DNA from 2 places in the Pseudonocardia tropica genome. Region 2 is predicted to be linked to the other one. Evidence: predicted binding sites of a transcription regulator. Region 2 holds the regulator's gene; the other holds the start of a gene.
What was found. The regulator LexA, encoded in region 2, represses DNA repair genes until DNA is damaged. The targets are predictions, from matches to a motif close to CGAACACGTGTTCG.

Region 1 (7,327 bases), on a different contig from region 2:
CTGCCGCTGCTGCCGACGCTGGTGGTCGTCGCGCTGGTCGCCTTCTGCTCGCGCTGGGCGGTGCTCCGCCTGGGCGGGCGGGTCCGGCACGACGCGGGCGCCGTCGTCGCGTCCCAGGCCGGGGCCGCCGCCGCGGTCGCCGTGCTCGCCGGGGCGCTGCTGCCGCGGGACATGGCCGTCACCGCCCCCTGGGCGTCGATGATCGGGGCCGGGCTGGTGGCCGGGGCAGCCGCCGGGATCGGCGTCGTCCACGCCTGCGGGGCGCCGGCGGCCTGGAAGCGGGTGCTGGCGGGTTGGCCCGGCGCGGCGCTGGCCGGGGCCCGGGTCGCCGCCGCCGCGCTGCTGCTGGTCGCCGCCCTCGTCCTGACCGTGGCTCTGCTCGCGAGCGCCTCGGACGTCGCCGACACCGCCGAGCGCATCGCCCCCGGCGCCTGGGCGGGCGTCGGGGTGCTGGTGCTGAGCATCGGGTACCTGCCGAACGCACTGATCGGGGCGCTGTCCTGGGCGCTGGGCGCGGGGGTGTCGGTCGGCATCGCCCGGTCCGGTCCGTTCGGCGTCGAGCCGGGTCCGCTGCCGCCGTTCCCGCCCGCGGTGGTCCTGCCCGTCACCACCGTCCCGACGGTCGTGGTGCTGGTCGTGCTGCTTCCCGTCGCCGCGGGGGTGCTCGGCGGGATCGCCTGCCGGCGGGCACTGGGGGAGGACGCGCCGGTCGTGGACCGGGTCGCGGCACCGGCGCTGGCGGCCGTGGTCGTCGCGGTCGGGGCGGCCGTGCCGGCGGCGCTCGCCGGGGGTGCGCTCGCGGGCGGGCCCTACGACCCGGTGTCGTTCCACCCGTGGGCGGTCCTCGGTTGCGCGCTGCTGCTGGTCGGGATCCCGGCCGTGCTGACCTGCGCCGGGACCGAGCTCGCCCGGCACGTCCCGATGGGCGGGACCGACCGGTCGCGGACCGCGGTCGACCGGGCCCGGGCCGCCCGGGCCCGCCGTCGCGCGTCGACGGTGGGGGAGCTGGTCGAACGCCGTCGCACCGCCGGGGCGCCCGCCCGCCGTGCCGACGCCGCGTGGGACGACGACGGGGACCACGACACCTTCTACCCCTACCCCGACGCCGAGCCCGACGGTCGCCCGGCCGCACGCCGCGCCGCCGAGGACGCCACCGACCGTGACCACGCCACCGACCATGACCACGGCGACGACGGGGACCACGGCGACGACGGGGACCACGGCGACGACGGGGACCACGGCGACGACGGGGACCACGGGGACGACGGGGACGACGGGGACCGTCGGGCGGCCCACCCGTCCGGCCGGCGTGCCGAGGACCGGGCCGACCGCATCACGCGCGCCCGCGACCGCTCCCGGGACGACTGACCCGACGACCCGGCCCCCGGCCGGGTGACCCGGGCCACCGCACCGGGCGCCGTCGTCGTCGGAGGGCGCGTCTACCCTGGCCAGGGGCCGTGGAGCGGCCCGGACCGGCGAGGAAGGGACACGGTGGGCGCGCAGGAGCGGCACGGGGCGCTGCGGGTGGTCGTCCTCGTCTCCGGGAGCGGCACCCTGCTGCAGGCACTGCTCGACACCGCGGGCGCCGGGTTCACCGTCGTCGCCGTCGGGGCCGACCGCGCGGGTGCCACCGCTCTCGACCGGGCCCGCACCGCGGGTGTCCCCACCTTCGTCGAGCGGGTCGCCGACCACCCCGACCGCGACGCCTGGAACACCGCGCTCGCCGCGGCCGTCCTCGCGCACCGGCCGGGCCTCGTCGTCGGGGCGGGGTTCATGAAGCTCGTCTCCCCCACCTTCCTGGACGCGCTCGGATGCCCGATGCTGAACACGCACCCGGCGCTGCTGCCGGCGTTCCCCGGCGCGCACGCCGTCCGGGACGCGCTGGCCGCCCGGGTGCCCGTCACCGGCGCGACCGTCCACGAGGTCGACGCCGGGCTCGACACCGGACCGGTGCTCGCGCAGGCGGAGGTCCCCGTGCTCCCGGGTGACGACGAGACCTCCCTGCACGAGCGCATCAAGACCGAGGAACGACGGCTGCTGGTCGCGACCGTGCGACGGTTCGCCGCCGCCGCCCAACCCCACGAGGTGAACAGTGAGTGAGCGCAGGCCGGTACGCCGGGCCCTGATCAGCGTCTACGACAAGGCCGGTCTCCTCGACCTGGCCACCGGGCTGCACGCCGCCGGGGTGGAGATCGTCTCGACCGGCTCCACCGCACAGCGGATCGCCGCCGCCGGCGTCCCGGTCACCCCCGTCGAGGAGGTCACCGGGTTCCCCGAGTGCTTCGACGGCCGGGTCAAGACCCTGCACCCGCGGGTGCACGCCGGGCTGCTCGCCGACACCCGCAAGTCCGAGCACCTCGCGCAGCTCGAGCAGCTGAACATCGCGCCGTTCGACCTGCTGGTGTCCAACCTCTACCCGTTCCGCGAGACCGTCGCGTCCGGCGCGAGCCGCGACGAGGCCGTCGAGCAGATCGACATCGGCGGCCCGGCGATGGTGCGGGCCTCGGCGAAGAACCACGAGAGCGTCGCGGTCGTCGTCGACCCGTCGCGCTACGCCTGGGTGCTCGAACAGGTCGGCGCGGGCGGGTTCGTCGTGGAGGACCGTCGCAGGCTGGCCGCCGACGCCTACCGGCACACCGCCGCCTACGACGTCTCGGTCGCGACCTGGATGGGCGAGCAGTTCCCCACGGGCGACGACGACGTGTCCGCCGAGTGGGTCGGCGCCACCTGGACCCGCGAGCGCCCGCTGCGCTACGGCGAGAACCCGCACCAGGCCGCCGCGCTCTACACCGACGGCACCGGTTCCGGCCTCGCCGGCGCCGAGCAGCTGCACGGCAAGGAGATGTCCTACAACAACTACGTCGACGCCGACGCCGCCTGGCGCGCCGCGCACGACCACGGCGACCGCCCCACGGTCGCGGTGATCAAGCACGCCAACCCGTGCGGGATCGCGGTCGGCGCCGACGTCGCCGAGGCCCACCGCAAGGCGCACGCCACCGACCCGGTGTCGGCGTTCGGCGGGGTCATCGCGGTCAACGGCGAGGTCTCGGTCGCGATGGCCGAGCAGGTCGCCGAGATCTTCACCGAGGTCGTCGTGGCCCCCGGCTACGCCGACGGCGCCCTCGAGGTGCTCCAGCGCAAGAAGAACGTCCGCGTCCTGCGTATCCCCGACGGCGCCGCCCGCACCGGTACCGAGCTCCGTCCGATCTCCGGCGGGCTGCTGGTGCAGCAGCGCGACCTCGTCGACGCCGACGGCGACGACCCGGCCGCCTGGAAGCTCGTCACCGGCGACGCCGTCGCCCCCGAGGTGCTCGACGACCTCGCGTTCGCCTGGCGCGCCTGCCGCGCGGTGAAGTCCAACGCGATCCTGCTCGCCCGCGACGGCGCCGCGGTCGGTGTCGGCATGGGCCAGGTCAACCGGGTCGACGCGGCGAAGCTCGCCGTGACCCGGGCCGGGGACCGCGCCCGCGGCTCGGTCGCCGCCTCCGACGCGTTCTTCCCCTTCCCCGACGGGCTGGAGGTGCTGCTCGACGCCGGTGTCGCCGCCGTCGTGCAGCCCGGCGGCTCGGTCCGCGACGACGAGGTCGTCGCGGCCTGCGCGAAGGCGGGCGTGCCGATGTACCTGACCGGGACACGGCACTTCGCCCACTGACCCACCGCCCCACCCCGACGGCCCGGGACCGCCTCGCGCGGCCCGGGCCGTCGGCGTTCGGGCAGCTCAGAGGGTGTTCCGGCCGAGAATGTCGGGGGTGCGTGCGACGGTCCTCCCCGTCGTCGTCACCACCCCACCCGGGGGATGCGGAGCGGCGGCACAGGCCCTATGCTTCGAACGTCAGTTCGAGCACGCGTCGCCTTCCCCGCGGCGCGCCGGGCGAGGTCGCGGCCGTTCGGTCGTGGCGCGGTGTGTGGCGGGGAGGTACTGCGGTGCGCGTCGGTGCGGGCGAGGGGCCGGTCGTCGTCGGGGGAGCGGTGGCGGTCGGCCGGGTGGTCGGCGGTGCCGGTGGGGGAGCCGGCGTCGACGTCGGGGACGACACCGGTCCGGAGGGGTCCGGGCCGGTGGTCGGGGCCGGGTCGCGTGTCCCCGGGGGCGGGCGGGAGCCGCTGCCCGGGGCGCGGGGCCCGGCCGGGGGGCCGGGGTCCCCGGCGGGCTCGGCCGCCGAGCGGCTCGCCCGGGCCCGGCACGTCCTGCGTCGCACGGAGACCCGGGCGGGCCTGGAGCGGTCCCGGCCGGGGCCCGTGGGGCCCTGCCCGGAGCCGGAGCCCCCGGCCCGCAGCGCCGGGACGGTCGAGGCGCGTCCGGTGACCGAGGCCGACCTGCTGCCGGTGCCGGGGCCGCTGGCCGGTCTGCTGCCCGGCGGGGGCCTGCGGCGGGGGTCCACCGTGGCGGTGGGCGTGGGGTCCGGCGCGGGGTCGCTGCTGTTCGCGCTGCTGGCCGCCGCGTCCGCGGAGGGCGCGTGGGCGGGCGTGGTCGGCCGCCCCGGCCTCGGCGCGACGGCCGCGGCCGAGGCGGGCGTGCGGCTGGACCGGCTGGCGCTGGTCCCCGACCCCGGTGCGGACCTGGTCGGGGTGACCGCGGCGCTGCTGGACGGACTGGACCTCGTGGTCGTGGCCGGTCCGGAACGGGCCGGGCTGCGGGCCGGGGACCGGCAGCGGCTCGCCGCGCGGGCCCGGCAGCGGGGCGCGGTGCTGCTGGCGCTCGGTGGGTGGCCGGGTGCCGACCTGCGGCTGTGCTGCACCCGTCCGCGCTGGGAGGGCGTCGGCCGCGGGACGGGGCGGCTGCGGTCCCGGCGGGTCGAGGTCCGGGCGGAAGGGCGCGGGATCGGCCCGGCCGGGTGGGGGGTGGAGGTGCTCCTCCCGGGCCCCGGCGGGACGGTCGTCCCCGCCCCGGCGGCGCCCCCGGTCCCCGTGGTCCCGTCGGTGCCCGCGATCGCCTCGGCGCCGTCGGTGCCCGCGGTCTCCGCGGCCGCGGTGGGCGAGGTCCCGGTCGCGCGACCCGTGGCCCGGGCGGCCGGATGAGCACGCCCGGTACGACGGAGGCGGCAGCGTGACGGGCACGGGCGTCAGGGCGGGGACGGGCAGCGGAGCGGACGCGGGCGTCGGCGGGAGCGCGGGTGTCAGGACGAGCCCGCACGACGGAGCGAACACGGGCGGCGGCGGTGGGCGGGCGGAGCCCGACCCGCGGGTGCTGGCGGTCTGGTCCCCGGACTGGCCGGTCACCGCCGCCGCCCGCGCCGCGCACGTCCCGGCGGACCGGCCGGCCGCGGTCCTGCACGCCAACCGGGTCCTGGCCTGCTCGGCGACGGCCCGCCGGCACGGCGTCCGTCGGGGGCTGCGGCGCCGGGAGGCGCAGGCCCGGTGCCCGGAGCTCGTGGTGCTCGCCCCCGACCCGGGGCGCGACGCCCGGCTGTTCGAGCCGGTCGCCGCCGCGGTGGAGGCGCTCGCCCCCGGCGTCGAGGTGGTGCGGCCGGGGCTGCTGGTGCTGCCCGCACGCGGTCCGGTCGGCTGGTTCGGCGGGGAGCGCGCCGCGGTGGAGCGGCTGATCGACCAGGTCGCGCTGCACGCCGGGACCGAGTGCCAGATCGGCGTCGCGGACGGGATGTTCGCCGCCGCGCTCGCCGCCCGCCGGGGGCGCGGGGTGCCGCCGGGACGGTCGGCGGAGTTCCTCGCACCGCTGGAGGTCGCCGAGCTGGACCGGGACCCCGATGTCGACCGGGCCGCGCTGGTGGACCTGCTGCGCCGGCTGGGGCTGCGGTCGCTGGGGGCGTTCGCGTCGCTGTCGGAGGCCGACGTGGCCTCGCGCTTCGGCGCCGACGCGGTGGCCGCGCACCGGCTCGCCCGTGGGCTCGACCCCCGTCCGCCCGCGCGCCGGGTCCCGCCGGAGGAGCTGTCCGCGGCGGTCGAGCTGGACCCGCCGGTGGACCGGGTCGACGCGGCCGCCTTCGCCGCGCGGGCACTCGCGACCCGGCTGCACACCGCGCTCGCCGGGCACGGCCTGGCCTGCACCCGGCTGGGTGTGCACGCGCGCACGGAGAGCGGGGAGGAGCTGCTGCGGGTCTGGCGGTGCGCCGAGCCGCTGACGCCGTCCGGGACGGTGGACCGGGTGCGCTGGCAGCTCGACTCGTGGCTCGGTCGCGGCGGCTCCGGGACGCTGGTCGCGCTGCGGCTCACCCCGGAGGACACCGTGGTCGCCGGGGCGCTGCAGCGCGGGCTGTGGGGCGACGTCGGCGAGGGCGACGAGCGGGCCGGGCGGGCCCTGGTCCGGGTGCAGGCGCTGCTCGGGCCGGAGGCGGTGCTCACCGCGGTCCCGACGGGCGGCCGGGACCCGGGCGACCGGGTGCGGCTGGTGCCGTGGGGCGACGAGCGGGTCGTCGAGGACACGGCGGTCCCCGCCCGGCCGGGGGCCACGGTCCCCCTGGCGGACGGCCCCGAGGCACCCGGCGGAAGTGCGGGGCGGACGGACCCTGCCGCGCACGCGCCGGTCCCGGGGCGGTGGGTGGTGACCCGGGCCGGAGACGCGCTACCCGGAACGGTGTCTCCCGGAACGGGCCCGACCGGGTGCGGCACCCGGAGCGCGGACGGCGCCCGGGCCACGGACGGCGCCGGTGCCGAGCAGAAGGACGGTGCCGAGCAGAAGGACGGTGCCGAGCAGAAGGAGCGGACCGAGGGCCGGCGGGGAGGAGCGCCCCCGGACGGGGGGAGGGCCGGGACCGCACACCCCCGCCGTGCCCCCGGCCGTCGTCCACCCGTCGACCCCCCGGCGACCTGGCCCGGCCGGCTCCCGGCACCGTCCCCGGCGACGGTGCCCCCGGACCCGGTCCCGGTCCGGTTGCTCGCCGCGGACGGTGCCGAGGTGCACCCGGCCGCGCCGGACCTGCTCGACCGCGTCCCACGCCGGATCGCGGGCGGTGGCCCCGACCGGGAGGTCACCGCCTGGGCCGGCCCCTGGCCGGTGCACACCCGCTGGTGGGCCCCCGACGGCCCCGGGCCCGCGGTCCGGCTGCAGGTCCTGCTCGCCGACGGCACGGCCCTGCTGCTCGTGCACCGCGGCGGCCGGTGGGAGGTGACCGGTGTCTACGACTGAGCCACCGGCCGCCGCGGGCGGGTCAGCGCTGCGGGACCCCGGTGAGGTCGACGGCGAACCGGCCGATCGCCGAGGCCATCGCCGTCACGTTCCGGTCCAGCGCGGTCCGGTCGATGTTGGTCAGGCGGTCGCAGGCCGTGTGGTAGCAGGGGTCGTAGGACTGTCCCGCCGTGCCGCCCCACTTCTGCGCCTGCTCCGGGGTCTTCTGCTCCTCGGCGCCGGTGAACAGGCCACCGGCCGGGATGC
Region 2 (7,327 bases):
TTGTACGCGGCGCCGGTCATCAGCGAGGTGATGGACCCGGCGAGCGCGCGGCCGCCCTCGGAGTCGTAGGCGTGGCCGGTCGCCATGAGCAGCGCGCCGAGGTTGGCGTAGCCGATGCCCAGCTGCCGGAACCTGCGCGTGGTGTCGGCGATCGGCTCGGTCGGGAAGTCCGCGAAGCAGATCGAGATGTCCATCGCGGTGATGATCAGCTCGACGGCCTTGGCGAAGGTCTCGGCGTCGAACCGGTCGTCGGAGTCGAGGAACTTCAGCAGGTTCAGCGACGCCAGGTTGCAGCTGGAGTTGTCCAGGTGCATGTACTCCGAGCACGGGTTCGACGCGCTGATGCGCCCCGACTCCGGGGTGGTGTGCCAGTCGTTGATCGTGCCGTCGTACTGGATGCCCGGGTCGGCGCAGTTCCAGGCCGCCTCGGCGATGCCGCGGAAGAGCGTGCGGGCGTCGACGCGCTCGATGACCTCACCGGTCATCCGGGCACGCAGACCGAAGTCGGTGCCCCCCTCGACGGCGCGCATGAACTCGTCGGTGACGCGGACGGAGTTGTTGGCGTTCTGGTACTGCACCGAGGTGATGTCGGAGCCGCCCAGGTCCATGTCGAATCCGGCGTCGCGCAGGACGCGGACCTTGGCCTCCTCCTTCGCCTTGGTCTCGACGAACTCCTCGATGTCGGGGTGGTCGACGTCGAGGACGACCATCTTCGCCGCGCGCCGGGTGGCGCCGCCGGACTTGATGGTGCCCGCGGAGGCGTCGGCACCGCGCATGAACGAGACCGGGCCCGAGGCGGTGCCGCCCGAGGACAGCAGCTCCTTCGACGAGCGGATGCGCGAGAGGTTCAGGCCGGCACCGGAGCCGCCCTTGAAGATCAGCCCCTCCTCGCGGTACCAGTTCAGGATCGACTCCATCGTGTCGTCGACCGAGAGGATGAAGCAGGCGCTGACCTGCTGCGGGCTCGGCGTCCCGACGTTGAACCAGACCGGCGAGTTGAAGCTGAACACCTGGTGGATCAGCATCCAGGTGAGCTCGTGGTCGAAGATCTCGGCGTCCGCGTCGGTGGCGAAGTAGCCGTGCTCGACGCCGGCCCGCCTGTAGGTGCCGACGACCCGCTCGACGAGCTGCTTGAGGCTGGACTCACGGGTCTCCGAGCCCACCGCGCCGCGGAAGTACTTGCTGGTGACGATGTTGGTGGCGTTGACCGACCAGCTGCGCGGGAACTCGACGCCGCGCTGCTCGAAGTTGACGGTGCCGTCGCGCCAGTTGGTCATGACGACGTCGCGGCGCTCCCACTCCACCTCCTCGTAGGGGTGGACCCCTTCGGTGGTGAAGACACGCTGCACGGTCAGACCGGGCGCGCGCTTGGCGCCGGTCCTCCCGCGACCACGCGACGGCTTGGCCGCCGCGCTCTCACCGGTGTCTGTCGTCGGGCCCCCGACGGTCTCGGTCATGAACTGCCTCCGCATCCGACGCTTCTCCGCCCGCACGCTGGGGTGCGCGGACGGCTCTCTTCCCGGTACGCCCGGCGACGACGACGCGCCGCTCAGCCGTCCGGGTGGTGGCCGGCCTCGTCGTCGGCTGCTTCCCCGGCAGCCGCCGAACGCAGGTCGGCGATCTCCTTCTCGAAGTCCTCGATGGAGGAGAAGGACCGATAGACGCTCGCGAACCGCAGGTACGCGACCTCGTCGAGCTCACGCAGCGGCCCGAGGATCGCCAGCCCGACCTCGTGGCTGGGAAGCTCCGCCGCCCCGCGCGCCCGCACCGTCTCCTCGACCCGGTGGGCGAGCTGTTGCAGGTCGTCCTCGTCGACCGGCCGGCCCTGGCACGCCCGCCGAACCCCGCCGACGACCTTCTGCCGACTGAAGGGCTCGGTCACCCCGCTGCGCTTGACGACGGCCAGCACGGCCTCCTCGACCGTGGTGAACCGTCGTCCGCACGAGGTGCAGGACCGGCGCCGGCGGGTGCAGGTCCCGTCGTCGGCGGTCCGGGAGTCGATCACGCGGGAGTCCGGGTGTCGGCAGAACGGGCAGCGCATGGACGCTCACACCCCTCTTCCGTGACGTTCCGGAGACTCTCCGCAGCGATCCGTCCCCCCAACCAGTGGCGGAACGACACCAATGTAACCCCTACATCTAGGGGTACGCCATCCCGGGCCCGGTGCCACGCCGAGCATCGCCCGATCGGGATCCGAGCCTGGCACACCACGTTCCGCGACCGGTCCGTCACCGACGATCATGGAGTGGGACATCGGCGCTGGTGGCGCCGAGGAACGCCGTGGACGGCGCCGTCCGTCGGGCCGCAGCGACCGCGACCGGCGGCCACCCGATGCGGGGACACGCCCGGCGGACGCGCCCGGCGGCACGTCGCCGACCCCTCCGGCGACATCCCGGCGACCGCGTCCCGACACCCGCACGCCGTCCTCGCACACGCCGTCACCCGGTGCGACGCCGGCACGGCGTCCGTCGCTCCGCACCGTCACCACCGGGCACCGCGCTGCGATCCGCGGCGCAGGACGACGTCAGCGCACGGCACCGACCGACGGCACGGCGGCCGCGGGAGCGTTCCAGCCCGCCGCCGCGTCGCCCAGCAGCCCGAGTGCCACCACCGCGGTCGTCGCGCACAGCAGGGCCGCGACCCCGGCGAGGACCCGCTCCAGGCGCCCGCGGACCCGGCTGCGGGCCGGGCGCGGGCGCGCCGGGACCAGGCAGCGCCGGGCCGACGGACCGACGGTGCGCGGTGCCGGCTCGGCCACCGACCGAGGACGGGGCGGCGCCGCGGGCCGCGCCGGGGTCGCCGTCGACCCCGGGGCCGGGGTGGTGCACCGAGGCGTCCGGACCGCGACGTTCGGACCGCCGGCGGGACCGGACCCCGAGGCACCGGACCCCGAGGCGCGCCGGGAACGGGTCGCGGGATGACGGGCGACCGACTCGGTCAGTGCGCGCTCGTGCGCACCGTGGGCGGCCCACCGGTGGGCCGCGCGCGCGGCGGCCGACGAGCCGGCCGCCGACGCACCGGCGCGAGCGTCGGCGGTCCGCACCCGCTCCCGGGCGGCGCGCCGGGCGCGCAAGGTGGGGGTGCCGGGCGCCGGGGCGCCGGTCAGGCAGCCGACCGCTCCGTGCTCGCGGATCCGCTCGTCGAGCTCTCGCATGGTTCCTCCTGCCGTCGGACCGCCCGTCCCCCGGGCGGTCTCCTCTCCCCCGCTCCCGACCGGCCCTTCCCCGAGCCCGGTCGAACGGGCGTACGAGCGGTGTAGCACCCGGCACCGACAACGACCGCGTTCCCGCAGCTCATCGACCGTGCCGGGGGCGTTCTCAGCGTGGCGCGCCGACCGCGGACGACCCGACCGGGCCGTGGGTGGCGACCGCGACGTCGGCGACCTCGGCGAGGACCCCGAGCACGACGACCGCGGCCGCCGAGGCGAGCAGGACGCCCGACGCCGCCACCGCACGGCGCACGACACCCGGCGCCGGGACGGCCCGCACCCTGCCGGCCGTGGTGCGCACCGGGACCCGCCCGGTGACCGTCACGTCCTCGATGACCGCCGTACCCACGATCGCCACCCCCGCTGCCGTTCCCGCTGCCGGTCGCCCCCGCGCGGCCGGACGGCGACGCGGACCGCGTTCGATCGAACCGGTGTTCGATCGAACGCCTGTGCGATGTTGTACCACCGCGGCCCGACGGAATCCACGACACGCCCCGGGCGACTTCGAACGCATGTTTGGCGAACGGGCCCGCGGCGGCTAGGGTCGTCGTCGTAGGTACCCCGAGGAGGCGAATGCGATGGCAGCGGACGACACCGGACACGGTGGTCCCGGCGTGACCGGCACCGCCGAGGACCGGGGATCCGCGAAGGTCCGGGAGTTCCCCGAGCCCGCGGCCGACACCCGCGGCCTGACCCCGCGACAGAAGAAGGTCCTGGCCGTCATCCGGGACTGGGTGGACCGGTACGGCTACCCGCCCAGCGTCCGCGAGATCGGTGACGCGGTGGGCCTCACGTCCACCTCGTCGGTGCACCACCAGCTCCGCACCCTGGAGCGCAAGGGCTTCCTCCGGCGCGACCCGAACCGCACCCGCGCGGTCGACGTCCGCAGCCCGGAGCAGATCGCCGGTACCGACGGTGCGGACTCCGACACCGACACCGCCGACCTGCGTTCCGCGCGGCCGGCGCCGGCGTTCGTGCCGCTCATCGGCGACATCGCCGCCGGTGGCCCGATCCTGGCCGAGCAGGCCGTGCAGGACGTCTTCCCGCTGCCGCGCGAGATCGTCGGCGAGGGCACGCTGTTCCTGCTCAACGTCAAGGGCGACTCGATGGTCGACGCCGCGATCACCGACGGCGACTGGGTCGTCGTGCGCCAGCAGCCGGTGGCCGAGCAGGGCGAGGTCGTGGCCGCGATGATCGACGGCGAGGCGACCGTGAAGACGTTCCGCCGCAAGGACGGGCACATCTGGCTGATGCCCGCGAACGACGCCTACGACCCGATCCCGGGTGACGACGCGTCGATCCTGGGCCGCGTCGTGGCGGTCCTGCGCCGCCTCTGACCGCCTCGGGCGGCGCCCGGTCCCGCGGTCAGCGGGACCGGCGGCGCCGTCCGTGCAGGGACATCGCGACGGCGCCGGCGACTAGCAGCGCCCCGAGCGCCGCGGCCCCGCCCGCGGCGGGCAGCCACGACGGGTACGTGCGGTACTCCGGCACCTCGGCGGGCTGGGGCACGACCGGTGCCTGCGGAACGGTCGCCGCGGTCACCGCGCCCGGGACGACCGTGATCGCCGCCGCGGTCGGGCCCCGCGCCTCGCTCCCGGAGTGCAGCGCGCCCCGGCCGTCCGGGGCGACCGCCTCACCCTGGGCCTCCCCCGGCAACGGCACCGGCAGCGGCGCCCCGTCCAGGGCCGCGACCAGCGCGTCGGCCGTCGCCGGTCCGCCGGCGGGCAGCGGGAACACCCAGGCGTCGGTGTAGGTCCGCAGCACGGCGGCGCGCCCGCCCCCGGCCTCGGGCGGTGAGACCCCGCCGCCGGTGACCGTGCGCGACCCGGCGGGCCCGAGCGGCCCGCCGCCGGTGCCGGACCAGGGCAGCACGACCTGTGCCACCCGGCGCAGCTCCACGGGGTCCCCGCCGTCGCGCAGCGCCGCGGCGGGCCGGTAGACCCCGGCGGCACCGGTGGCCTTGTCGACCAGCAGGGGCACGCCGTCGTCGCCGACCAGCAGTGTCTCGACGTCGCGCGGACCGTCGGGGTAGACGAGGTCGTGCACCCGTGGCGGCCCGGCCGGGGGCAGCACGACGAGCCGGACCGACCCGCGCTGCGCCCTGTTGTCGCCGGTGTCGGCGAGCCACAGATCCCCGCCCGGTCCGAGGCCGAGGTCCTCGACGTCGGTCACCGGGACGTCGGCCTGCCGGGTGCCGGTGACCGCGCAGCCGGCCGGGTCCAGGGTGAACGCCCGCGCGGTCCCGCCGCCGTCGACGACGGCGTGGTAGCGCTGCGGGTCCGCGCCGGGCCGGCCCTCGGCGACCAGCCCGGACAGCTCCGCGAGCCGCGGGTCGTCGACCGTGCAGACCGGCTGCGCCGCCGGGGGCGGCACGGCCGCGCCCGTCAGGACCCCGGTGAGGCCGAGGGCCGCGGCCGCGAGCCCGACCCTCAGTGGCCCGCCGCCGTCGCCGGCAGGTCGGTGCCGGTCCCGGTCGGCAGGGCCGAGCCCGCCACCGCGAACGGCAGCACCGCGGTGCCCAGCTCGGGCTTCACCCGCGCCCGGATCCGGGTGCCGTCGGCGGTGTGGGACTCGGCGAGGATCTCGCCGTCGTCGTGCAGCCGCGCGACCAGCGCACCCTCGGTGTAGGGCAGCAGGAGGTCGACCTCGTACTCCGGGCGCGGCAGGCGCTCGGCGATGCGCTCCCGGAGCTGCGGGATCCCGGCGCCGCTGTGCGCGGAGACGAACACCGCGTCCGGCTGGGCGTGCCGCAGCCGGGCCAGCGCGAGGTCACCGGCCGCGTCGGTCTTGTTGATCACGAGCAGCTCGGGCGGCATCGTGTCGCCCGCGGCCTCCCCGACCTCGACGAGCACCTGGCGGACCGCGGCGATCTGGTCGTCGGGCAGCGGGTCGGACCCGTCGACGACGTGCACCAGCAGGTCGGCCCGGGCGGCCTCCTCCAGCGTGGAGCGGAACGCCTCGACGAGCTGGTGCGGCAGGTGCCGCACGAACCCGACGGTGTCGGTGAGGGTGTAGTCGTGCCCGTCGGGCGTCTGCGCCTTGCGGGTGGTCGGGTCCAGCGTCGCGAACAGCGCGTCCTGCACCAGCACCCCGGCGTCGGTGAGCTGGTTGAGCAGGCTCGACTTGCCCGCGTTGGTGTAGCCGACGATCGCGACCGAGGGGATCTCGTTGCGGCGACGGCTGCCGCGCTGGGTCTCGCGGACCTGGCGCATGGCACCGATCTCACGGCGCAGCTTCGACATGCGCGCACGGATCCGGCGCCGGTCCAGCTCGATCTTCGTCTCACCGGGACCACGGCCACCGATACCGACACCGCCCGCGGCACGGCCACCGACCTGCCGGGACAGCGCCTCACCCCAGCCGCGCAGCCGCGGCAGCAGGTAGGACAGCTGCGCGAGCTCGACCTGGGCCTTGCCGTCCCGGGAACGGGCGTGCTGGGCGAAGATGTCGAGGATCAGCGCGGTCCGGTCGATGACCTTGACCTTGAGCCGCTCCTCCAGCTGGCGGAGCTGGCCGGGGGACAGCTCGCCGTCGCAGATCACGGTGTCGGCCCCGGTGGCGCGGACGGTCCCGAGCAGCTCCTCGACCTTGCCGGAGCCGATGAACGTGGCCGGGTCCGGGCTGGAGCGGCGCTGGACGAGGCCGTCCGTCACCTCGGAACCGGCGGTCTCGGCGAGGCGGGCCAGCTCGGTCATCGAGTTCTCGGCCTGCTCGGCCGTGCCCTCGGTCCAGACGCCGACGAGCACGACCCGCTCCAGCTGGAGCTTGCGGTACTCGACCTCGGTGATGTCGGTGAGCTCGGTGGACAGCCCGTGGATCCGGCGCAGCGACGTGCGCTCCTCCAGGTCGAGCTCGCCACCCGTCGGAACCGGGTTCGACGTGGAGGGGGTCACGGAGGGGTGCGTGTGGGCATCAGTCATCTTGTGCTCCATCCTCCCACGTCGCGGGGCCCGTGTCCGCCCGGATTCGCGACGCTCAGGCGGGCGCGTCCCACCACGCGCGGTCCAGCTCCCCGGACGCGAGCAGCACGGCCGGGCCGTGCAGCGTCGTGGGCCCGGTCCGCTCGTCGGTACCCGCCTCCACCGTCACCCGCAGCAGCCCGCCCGGGACGGTGACCTG

Region 1: a site for LexA is predicted at 3,827-3,840, ahead of imuA' (DnaE2-dependent mutagenesis accessory factor ImuA'). Genes of this name have one in related genera too.

The regions. Positions count from the first base shown of each region.
Region 1 covers NZ_JBEDNP010000008.1:131,941-139,267, reverse strand. The annotation lists gene WHI96_RS15110 (cell division protein PerM) at 1-1,368, shown strand, start outside; gene purN (phosphoribosylglycinamide formyltransferase) at 1,492-2,100, shown strand; gene purH (bifunctional phosphoribosylaminoimidazolecarboxamide formyltransferase/IMP cyclohydrolase) at 2,093-3,652, shown strand; gene imuA' (DnaE2-dependent mutagenesis accessory factor ImuA') at 3,925-5,016, shown strand; partial or broken gene WHI96_RS15090 (DNA polymerase Y family protein) at 5,183-6,364, shown strand; gene WHI96_RS15085 (M28 family metallopeptidase) at 7,104-7,327, opposite strand, start outside.
Region 2 covers NZ_JBEDNP010000014.1:113,033-120,359, forward strand. The annotation lists gene WHI96_RS21595 (vitamin B12-dependent ribonucleotide reductase) at 1-1,457, opposite strand, end outside; gene nrdR (transcriptional regulator NrdR) at 1,550-2,041, opposite strand; gene WHI96_RS21605 (hypothetical protein) at 2,525-3,154, opposite strand; gene WHI96_RS21610 (hypothetical protein) at 3,318-3,557, opposite strand; gene lexA (transcriptional repressor LexA) at 3,787-4,545, shown strand; gene WHI96_RS21620 (hypothetical protein) at 4,574-5,581, opposite strand; gene hflX (GTPase HflX) at 5,638-7,128, opposite strand; gene dapF (diaminopimelate epimerase) at 7,184-7,327, opposite strand, start outside.